2 regions of the Paenibacillus tianjinensis genome follow, and region 1 is predicted to be linked to the other one. Evidence: riboswitches for the same ligand, from Rfam matches in the RefSeq annotation. Region 1 holds a riboswitch; the other holds the start of a gene.
What was found. A riboswitch is a leader RNA that binds a small molecule or an ion and turns the genes downstream of it on or off. The one in region 1 is predicted to bind cyclic di-GMP.
Positions count from the first base shown of each region.

Region 1 (4,826 bases):
CTGAAAATGAACGAGGGGTTACAAGACCGCCTTGAGAAATTTGGATTATCCCTTTATATGATACGGATCACACTGGCTGCTTCACTCTCCTGGGTGGCAGTTCATAGCCTGTACGGTGACCATTACTTATATTTTGCCCCGCTTGCAGCTATTCTGATTACCCAAGGAACGGTTAAAGCCTCGCTTGAAAAAGGCTTATACCGCCTGCTCGGCATTGTGCTCGGCGGAACGGTCAGCCTGATTGTCGGCCGCTTCCTGGATATCGGCATTCTCTCGATCCTGCTGATCCTGCTGCTGGGCATCGGTATTGCCACCGCGTGCCGGATTAATATCCAGGCCGTGTCACAGGTTGGCGTGACCTCTGTTCTCGCGCTTACCTTCTACCATGATCACTATATTGTGTGGAGAATTGCCGAGACTCTAATCGGCGTACTGATTGCCTTATTGATCAATATGATTATCGTCTCGCCCAAAGGGTTCGTCAAGGTGAAAAGCCTGGCGCTCGAAGGAAGCCTGCTGCTGGCGGATTCCCTGAGCGGGATGGCTACCGGCGGCAGAGACGCAGCAAAGGCCCAGAAGGCGCTGACCCGCTCAGGTGAACTGCTCGCGAAGAGTGTCCGGCTGCGCCAGGAAATGCAATTCACCTTATCGCACTACCCCTGCCGCAGCGGACTGCGCGGGTTGACACAGGCTACGGCCCATCTGCAGAAGGTTCACTTCTACGTCAAAGAGATTGCCGACGAGCTCTCTCTGCTGCCTGCGCATTATGCTGCCGCAGACTGGATGGTGGAGGTTGCCGGCGCAACTGCCGACTGCATCGCCCTGTACGGGACCAAGGCATTGTCGGACGCCGAAGTTAAGCGTCCACTGCAGGAGTCGCTCCGGCATGCCCGTGATCTGCAGCTGGCCTGGTTCTCCGAGCTGCAGGGAATATGCCCGCTGACGGCTATCCGCGACCTCGGTGCTGTCTTCTCTCACCTCAACCGGGTGCTGGAGGTCATCGAACAGGCCGATTATGCGGCAGTTTCGGCCGCACCTCTGCCGGCAAGAACCGAAGCTTCACGCAGTATCCATCTTGTAAATAATGGACTCTCCCACAAGCTTTAAGCTTGGGAGTGTCCTTTTTTTTGCTGCTGCAAAATCTTATATATTTCAGGTGAAATTACAGTTGAAAACCGGCTCATACAGGAATAAAATTAGGATTGTTTAAAGAAGTTGTCGAAATGCAGTACTATAGTACCAGTTATGATCATTTTATTGTCGATTACTTCATTAAATGACCTCATGCTGAGTGTTTATCATGTTCATGTATAAAGGCAAACTGCCCGAAAGGGCGGGACGCAAAGCAATGGGCCTAACAATGCCGCTGTGCATTCATGGCTGCCAGGCTGCCGGTTTGATAATACGAAAAGCGAGGTTATACCTATGCCGCAGCGCATCCTTGACCATTCCCGGCATGTGTTCAGTAAAACGATGCCGTCCTTTAGCACTATTTTTCCGATGGAGTCCTCTACCCCGTCCTATCCGTTCAGCGGAGTGGGCGGAAATGAGGATAAGGATGGAATAATCATTGTACAGAATAGTCAGATTTTCATCACTCCCCCTCTATGCGGCGGCAAGGCTGCCCTGATTTCTGCTGTTCACCCTGTCGTTCTGAAGATGGAAGGCGAGAAGGTAACTGAACCCACCCGGGTCACTTCAGTCAATCATCTGAGCTGGGAGATCAGTGAGAAGCCGCAGTACCAGATTACGATTTCCGAGGATAAGCTAAGAGCCTACTTTACCCTCTACCGTGTGGAGAAGTACGCCTGGAAGCTCGTGAATTGCCCCGCCTCCGCCGAAGTCTCTGTCCGGGCCGAGCCGGACTATGATCTGCTGCTGTCTAAGCTGACTGTAGATCAGATTCTTGCCGGCTTTCCTAAAAGCGCCTTCATTCCTAATCTCAACATTCCTGCTCTTTACGCCGAATTAAATAATCCGACCTATCTTCCGGTCTGCATTGCTGTGGGCAAAGCCCCGGTTCCCGGGTTCAACGGCAGGCTGGAGCTCTTGCTGCAGCCTGATATGGCTGATGAGTTCAGCCGTCAGGAAGCCCCCGACCCTCTGAATTACCTGAACTATCCGGGGATTGCGTCTGTCCATCCGGGAGAAGTGCTGGCCCGCAAATTGCCTCCGCAGGAAGGCTTGCCCGGCTTTGACGTGTATGGCGGCATTCTGCCGTCACCCCAGCCGGAGGATATCCGCCTGATGCACGCCGCCGATATCTCGCTGCTTCCAGGCGGAGAGATTATCGCACTGCGTGAAGGAAGACCCCGGATCACAGGCATCGGCACACCGGTGGTGAGTATTGATTTCCCTTCTGCCTATATTATGCCGGGGGGCATGGATACAGCAGACGGAGTCTTTATGTTTGCAGGAGATGTGGTTGCACCGGAAGGAGTCAGGGACCAATCCATCATTGAGGCTTTTGGCAATGTCTACATATACGGTGATGTCCGGGGGGCTGTGATTACCGCCACAGGCAGCATTGTGATCCGGGGAAAGATAACAGACAGCCAATTATATTGCGGTTATTACGGAGCAAGACAAGGGCGGCTGTACCTGCATTCCGGTCACCTGATCGAGGAAATAACAGCACTGAGAAAAGCAGCCAGGCTGCTGGAGCAGAATCTTAAGTCACGTCAGCAGACTGTGAAATACGGACTGGTAGTTATGCTGCTGCTGGAGAGTAAATGCAGCCATATACCGGGTCTGCTTACCAGGCTTCAGAACCTGCTTTTAGACAATGAGTCAGCCTGTCCTATGGATACAGAGCAAATTAAACAACTGCTGGAGGTCTTCCTGCACCCGGGGCAGTTCACCGACTTCATAACGGATTCCGTGATTGGGACGTTGTTGAAGCTGCTTGAGGCGTTTTGCGAGCGGATTGAAGGCCTGCAGGAGGAGAGTGCCCGGATTGATGTTGCAGAGGCGGAAGGCTGCATGCTCCAAGCCGGCGGAGACCTCTATATACATAAAGAAGGCGTCAGGAACTGCACACTGCGGGCATCCGGGAATGTTCAATTCCTCCTGGAACAATCGGTATGCAGCGGATCCATAGTCGAAGCGGGCGGAGCGATCACCCTGCAGAGCGCCTGCGCAGAAGCCGGCCAGCAATCGGTTCTTACAGCAGGAAGTACAATTAGTGCCCGCCGGATTTCCGCTACCCGCTTGTGCATTGGCGAATATACCACGGAGATTGATGATTTGCTGGAGAATGCGGTATACACAGCCCAGAATCTGCGAATGGGTAATCAAGATAGTGCAAACTTGCTTACATACCGTTTTTAAGCCCAATGAAAGAGCCTGCCGGACCTCATGCAGATCCGGCAGGCTCTTCTTATTTTATCCGGGCGTCCGCCCCAGCTTTACATTTACCAGAATAATGCTGCCCACGATCAGCAGCATACCCACAATCAGGTTGGGCGTAATCTGCTCATGTAGCAGCACTACGCTTGAGCCGATGGAGATCAGCGGGATCAGGAAGGTAAACGAACCGACCCTACTGGCCTCCCCTTCATTGATCAGCTTAAAGTACACCATCCAGCCGAGCGCGATGACGAACACCGCAATGAACAGTGTGTTAACAATAAAAGCACTGTTCCAGGTAATTGCTGACCAGCTTTCCATGGCTGAACCGGCTGCCAGCAGGATCACTCCGCCAATCATGATCTGCATCGCCGTCATCCACAGCATATCTACCCGGGCCGCATTTCGTTTCGTATAGATGGTGGCGAATGCCCAGCTGAGTGCGCTGGCCAGCGCAAGCAGAACACCGACAGGAGAGATGCTTCCGTTGAACCCGCCGATGCTCAGCGCGGCTACCCCCAGAAAGCCGAGCAGCAGGCCGAATATTTTCAGCCCGTACATGCTCTCCCCTAGCCAGATCCAGGCAAAGATGCCCAGCAGCACCGGCTGCAGAAACACAATGGCCGAGAACAGCCCGGAAGGCACATACTGCAGGCCTATCGTCTGGAAGCCGTAATAAAAGACGATACTGAGTATCGCCGATGTCAAATAGACCGGCCACAGTTGCCTGAACTGAAGCTGCTTCCCTTTCGGCAGGGCTGCGATGATCAGGATGATACCCGCAATCACTGTCCGGATACCGGCAAACAGCAGCGGAGGCGCATAGGATAAGGCGATTTTGGACAGGGGCCAGTTGATCCCCCAGACAATCACCAAAAAAGTAAGCAGAGCTATCGTTTTATTACGTCCGGACATTCATTCACCTCTTGTTTCATTTTCATTCCAAATGATACAATATCCCCAGTCATAATTGAAATGAATTATTATCATGAGGGGCATAACAAATCCGATATGAATAACAATCAAATTCGCCTGTTTGTCAAAATTGCCGAAACCGGAAGCTTCACCAAAGCCGGGTTGGAGCTGAATATGACCCAGCCGGCGGTCAGCCGCGCTATATCCGCCCTCGAAACGGAAATGGACGTCAAGCTGCTGCTTCGCGACCGCCGCAGCGGGCTGATGCTCACAGAGGTGGGTAAACGTGTCCTGATTCTTTTCCGAGAAATTCTCAGCGGGTTCAATAAGGTCGAGCAGGAGATTGCCGCGGAGAAAGGACTGGAGAAGGGACTGATCCGGATCGGAGCCTTCCCGGTGGCGGCTGCTTACTTTGTGCCCAAGATGATCCGCTCGATTAAGAGCAGGTATCCGGGGATCGAAATCTCCGTCCACGAAGGCTCGGTGGCCGAGGTGAAGGAATGGCTGGAAACGCGCCAGATTGATGTCGCGCTAATTATTCCGCCGCATGAGGAATTTGAGAC
Region 1 is NZ_CP070969.1:5,993,301-5,998,126, forward strand. Features, by position in the region: gene JRJ22_RS27780 (FUSC family protein) at 7-1,107, shown strand; cyclic di-GMP riboswitch class I at 1,306-1,396, shown strand; gene JRJ22_RS27785 (flagellar assembly protein A) at 1,369-3,330, shown strand; gene JRJ22_RS27790 (DMT family transporter) at 3,385-4,263, opposite strand; gene JRJ22_RS27795 (LysR family transcriptional regulator) at 4,360-4,826, shown strand, end outside.

Region 2 (4,826 bases), 440 kb from region 1:
GGACAGGAGCTTACGCTTTCCGGAGAAGTGGCAGATGTTCTGACCTGGAGTGCGGAGAATCCTTATCTCTATACGGTTTGTATCTCGCTATCCGGTGCAGACGGAGAGGTTGTGGAGGCCGTTGTGCAGAAAGCGGGCTTCCGCAGGTTCGAAATGAAGAACAAGCTGATGTGCATCAACGGCAAGCGGATTGTCTTCAAAGGCGTCAACCGCCATGAGTTCAACTGCCGCACTGGCCGTAATATCACGCGCGAAGATATGCTGTGGGATATCCGCACACTGAAGCGCAGCAACATCAACGCCGTACGCACTTCGCATTATCCGAACCAGACATTATGGTATGAGCTGTGCGATGAATACGGCATTTATGTCATCGACGAGATGAACCTTGAAACGCACGGTTCCTGGCAGAAGATGGGCGCGGTTGAGCCGTCCTGGAATATTCCGCACAATGACCCGAAGTGGCATGACATCGTGCTGGACCGTGCGATTAATATGGTAGAGCGGGACAAGAATCATCCGTCCATCCTGATCTGGTCCTGCGGTAACGAATCCTATGCAGGCCAAGTCATTCTGGATGTGGCGAACTGGTTCCGCAGCCGGGACAACAGCCGTCTGGTTCACTACGAAGGCGTGTTCTATGACCGCAATTACAATGCGACAAGCGATATGGAGAGCCGGATGTATGCCAAGCCGGCTGACATTGAGGAATATCTGAACGCTAGTCCGGACAAGCCTTATCTTAGCTGCGAATACATGCATGCAATGGGGAATTCGGTAGGCGGCATGCATAAATACACCGAGCTTGAGAATAAGTACCCGATGTACCAGGGCGGCTTCATCTGGGATTACATTGACCAGTCGATTCTGAAGAAGGACCGCTATGGTAACGAGTTCTTCGCTTACGGCGGCGATTTTGGCGATCGTCCGACAGATTACAGCTTCTGCGGCAACGGCATTGTTTATGCCGACCGCCAGTGGACACCGAAGATGCAGGAGGTCAAATTCCTGTATCAGAATTACAAGCTTGCGCCAGACCGGACAGGTATCCGGGTAATAAATGAAAGCTTGTTCGCAGGAACGGATCATCTGGCACTGGAGTACAGCCTGTACTGTGACGGTGAACTGCTTGGCAAGTGGACTACAGAGGTCAATGCTGCGCCGCAAAGTGAAGTGCTGGTTCCGATTGAGCTGCCACATACGGAAGGAACTCCGGGCGAATACAGCATTCAGGCTTCTCTGGTACTGAAGGAAGAAGAGCTTTGGGCTGAAGCGGGATATGAAATTGCCTTTGGCGAATCTGTCTTTGTTGTTGAGGAGACTGTAACAGAGCAACCAGCCGGTGAACTTAAGGTTGTGGTAGGTGATGTGCAGATCGGTGTCCTCGGTGAAGGCTTCACCGTTCTGTTCTCCAAACAGGTCGGATCGCTAGTGTCGCTGAACTACCATGGACACGAAATGATTGAGGCACCTCCGGCTCCGCTGTTCTGGCGTGCGACTACCGATAATGACAAGGGAACCCAGCTCGGGTACCATGCCGGAAGCTGGTATGCGGCAAGCCTGGCCCGCAAATGCGTTGAGGTCAGCCTTGAGCAGCAGGAAGGTGCAGTAACGGTAAGCTTCGATTACCGGTTCAGCATTCATGAAGAGCTGGCGTTCAAGACAGCTTATACCGTCTACGGTGACGGAACGGTCCGGGTAAGAACGCGTTACACCGGTGCTGCCGGTCTTCCGGATCTGCCCATCGTGGCTTTATCCTTCAAAATGTCAGCGGATTACAATCAGTCGGAATGGTATGCGATGGGGCCTGAGGAGAACTACATTGACCGTGCGTTCGGCGCCAGACTTGGTGTGTTCAGCCGGAAGGTGCAGGAGCTGCCGTCCAGGTATCTCGTGCCGCAGGAATCGGGTAACCGTACCGGTGTACGCCGTGTGAAGATTACCGATGAAGCGGGGATAGGCCTGCAAATCTCGGCTCCGGCAGCTGCACCGGTGGAATGTAACCTGTCCCCGTACACCGCGTTTGAGCTGGAGCATGCCTCACATCCGTTTGAGCTCCCGCCGGTTCATTACACAGTAGTGACGGTAGCCGGAAGACAAATGGGTGTAGGCGGAGACGACAGCTGGGGCGCACCGGTGCATAAGGAATACACCATTCCGGCCGAGCAAACCCTTGAATATGAGTTCTTCCTTTCCAGTGTGGGAATGGGAGAAGAATAGCGCAGCATAGCATTAAGTGTATTTTAAAACCACAAACCGGTCTTGGTCCTGAGTTGCAGGGAACTAAGACCGGTTTTGTTTTACAGGTAATTATAACCATGGTAAATTGATGAAGGGACAAACATCCTGCAATTAAAATCCAATAATCAAATGTCCGCGTTAAAGGTAAAATCCCCGAAAGAGGATGACACAAAGCCATGGGTCTAAAGCCGAAGATAGAAGGTCATGATCGCCAGGCTGCATAGGGATATCTATGATTAACGCAAGGACCCGAAAGGGGAACTACATGAAGAAGGTTTCAAAAACGGTAGGTACAATTATGGCTGCGGGTGCATTGCTGCTGTCAGGAACGGTGGGCTGGATGCCTGGTCCTGAAGTAGCCTCAGCAGCAGCGACAGCTGCCAAACCGCCTACCGTGGATCAAGTCATCGGCAAAGTAACGGCAGCTGCCAAAACGCTGAAGAATTTCCACCTGGATGTAATCAAGAAACAGGAGATTCAGACCGGCGGAGTGAAGGTCAGCAACACCAACACACTGAAGCTGGATATCAACCGTCTGCCGAATTTTGCAGCAGCAGGCAGCGTGGATATCAGTTTACTGGAAACATCCTACGATTTATATGCCAATGATAAGGAATTCTACTATCTTGTAGACGGAAGCGAACTTATTGCTGATTCTGAGGATACAGCCGCAGATACCGGAGAAGACGGAGAGGTTAGCAGCTCTGATGCAGTAACAGACGGCGACGGAGAGCCCATCGATCCTGATGCACAGTATTGGCTCGGACTGGAGAAGCAGGAATGGGAGTCTTTTTATTCCAAAGCCCAGTATGATCCTGCATCGATGCTGAATTCGGTCAAAAATGTTAAAAAGTCGATGAAAGTCACTACTGTCGGCACCCAGACCGTTCTGCAGGTTACGGTAACCGATCCGGCAGCGGCTAAGGGACTCATTGCCCTCTATGACCAGGAAAATCTCTGGGACGGCGAGACGCTGGAGCCGAAAAGCGCGACCTGGAAATTGTTCCTCAATACCAAGACCTGGCAGACAGAAAAGCTGACCGTTGATCTGAGTTATGCGCTGGCTTCGGACGGAACGAAAGATACATATACTACAAAAATTGAAGCTAAATATTCTAAGAACAACAAGGTTACAACGATTACAAAACCTGCTGAACTAGAATAATAGAACATTAGAGAGCATGGAGACACCCAGGTATGGCCCGGGTGTCTTTTTTTGTCTAATAGGGAGTGAAATCCAAAAATAGTGGAATTTCTCCCAATGGCAGGTGACTTATGTCCGGGGTCCCTAGGTTCTATAATATGAATGCGGTTACATAAAACCGAGTGATTAAGAAAAAAGGGGAGGCAAAGTATGAAAAGTATGAAACGTGTTTTAGTAGGAATCTCCACATTGCTCGTGATGTCATCTGCTCTCGCAGCGTGCGGCGGTAACTCAAATTCAAACTCGAACTCAAACGCATCAAGCCCAACTACAGCCCCGGCTGCAAACGCTACCGAAGCTCCGGCAAAGAGCAATGGCGAGAAAGTCACCATCAATCTCTGGAGCTTCACGGATGAGATTCCGAACATGACCAAAAAGTATCTGGAAATCCATCCTGAAGCGAATGTGGAGTTCAAAACCACGGTAATCGCTACTACCGATGGCGCTTACCAGCCGGCTCTTGACCAGGCGCTGGCCGCTGGCGGTAAAGATGCCCCGGACATTTATGCAGCTGAATCAGCATTCGTGCTCAAGTATACGCAAGGCGACGCTTCCAGCTATGCCGCTAATTATGCTGACCTGGGTCTGGATGACCAGTTAGTTAAGGATGCGGGCATTGCTCAATACTCCGTGGACATCGGCTCCAAAGACGGACAGCTGAAGGGTCTTGGCTATCAGGCAACTGGTGGTGCCTTTATCTATCGCCGCTCGCTTGCCAAGGATGTGTTTGGAACAGACGATCCTGCTACAATCAAAACCGAAATTGGCCCGGGTTGGGATAAGTTCTTCGAAGCAGCTGCCAAGGTAAAAGCTAAGGGTTATGGCATGGTATCCGGTGACGGAGACATTTGGCACCCGATCGAGAACAGTTCAGACACAGGCTGGATTGTTGACGGCAAGCTTCACATTGATCCTAAGCGTGAAGCGTTCCTGGATCTCTCTAAAAAGCTGAAAGACAATGGCTATTACAACGATACAACTGACTGGACAGAAGCTTGGTTCGCAGATATGTCCGGTTCAGGCGCTCAACCGGTATTCGGCTTCTTCGGTCCTGCTTGGCTCATCAACTATACGATGAAAGATCAAGTGAAAGATACAAGCGGCGACTGGGCTGTAACTGAGCCGCCAACAGGATTCTTCTGGGGAGGTACTTGGTTGCTTGCCAACCAACAAGTTACCAAGGATGATGCTAAGAAACAAGCCGTTGCTGACTTTATCAAATGGGTAACACTCGATACTTCCGAAACAGGCCTCCAATATTACTGGGCTAACGGCACTATGAAGGAAGGCGAGCAAGGTACTAAGGATAGCGTAGCTTCCTCCGTAGTTATGGGCAAATCCAATGGTGAAGTTCCATTGCTCGGCGGGCAGAATATGTTCG
Region 2 is NZ_CP070969.1:5,551,495-5,556,320, reverse strand. Features, by position in the region: gene JRJ22_RS25810 (beta-galactosidase, LacZ type) at 1-2,220, shown strand, start outside; cyclic di-GMP riboswitch class I at 2,375-2,465, shown strand; gene JRJ22_RS25805 (DUF6612 family protein) at 2,507-3,406, shown strand; gene JRJ22_RS25800 (ABC transporter substrate-binding protein) at 3,596-4,826, shown strand, end outside.
Region 2: linked by a shared signal. The riboswitch ahead of JRJ22_RS25805 (DUF6612 family protein) and the one ahead of JRJ22_RS27785 (flagellar assembly protein A) in region 1 are both predicted to bind cyclic di-GMP.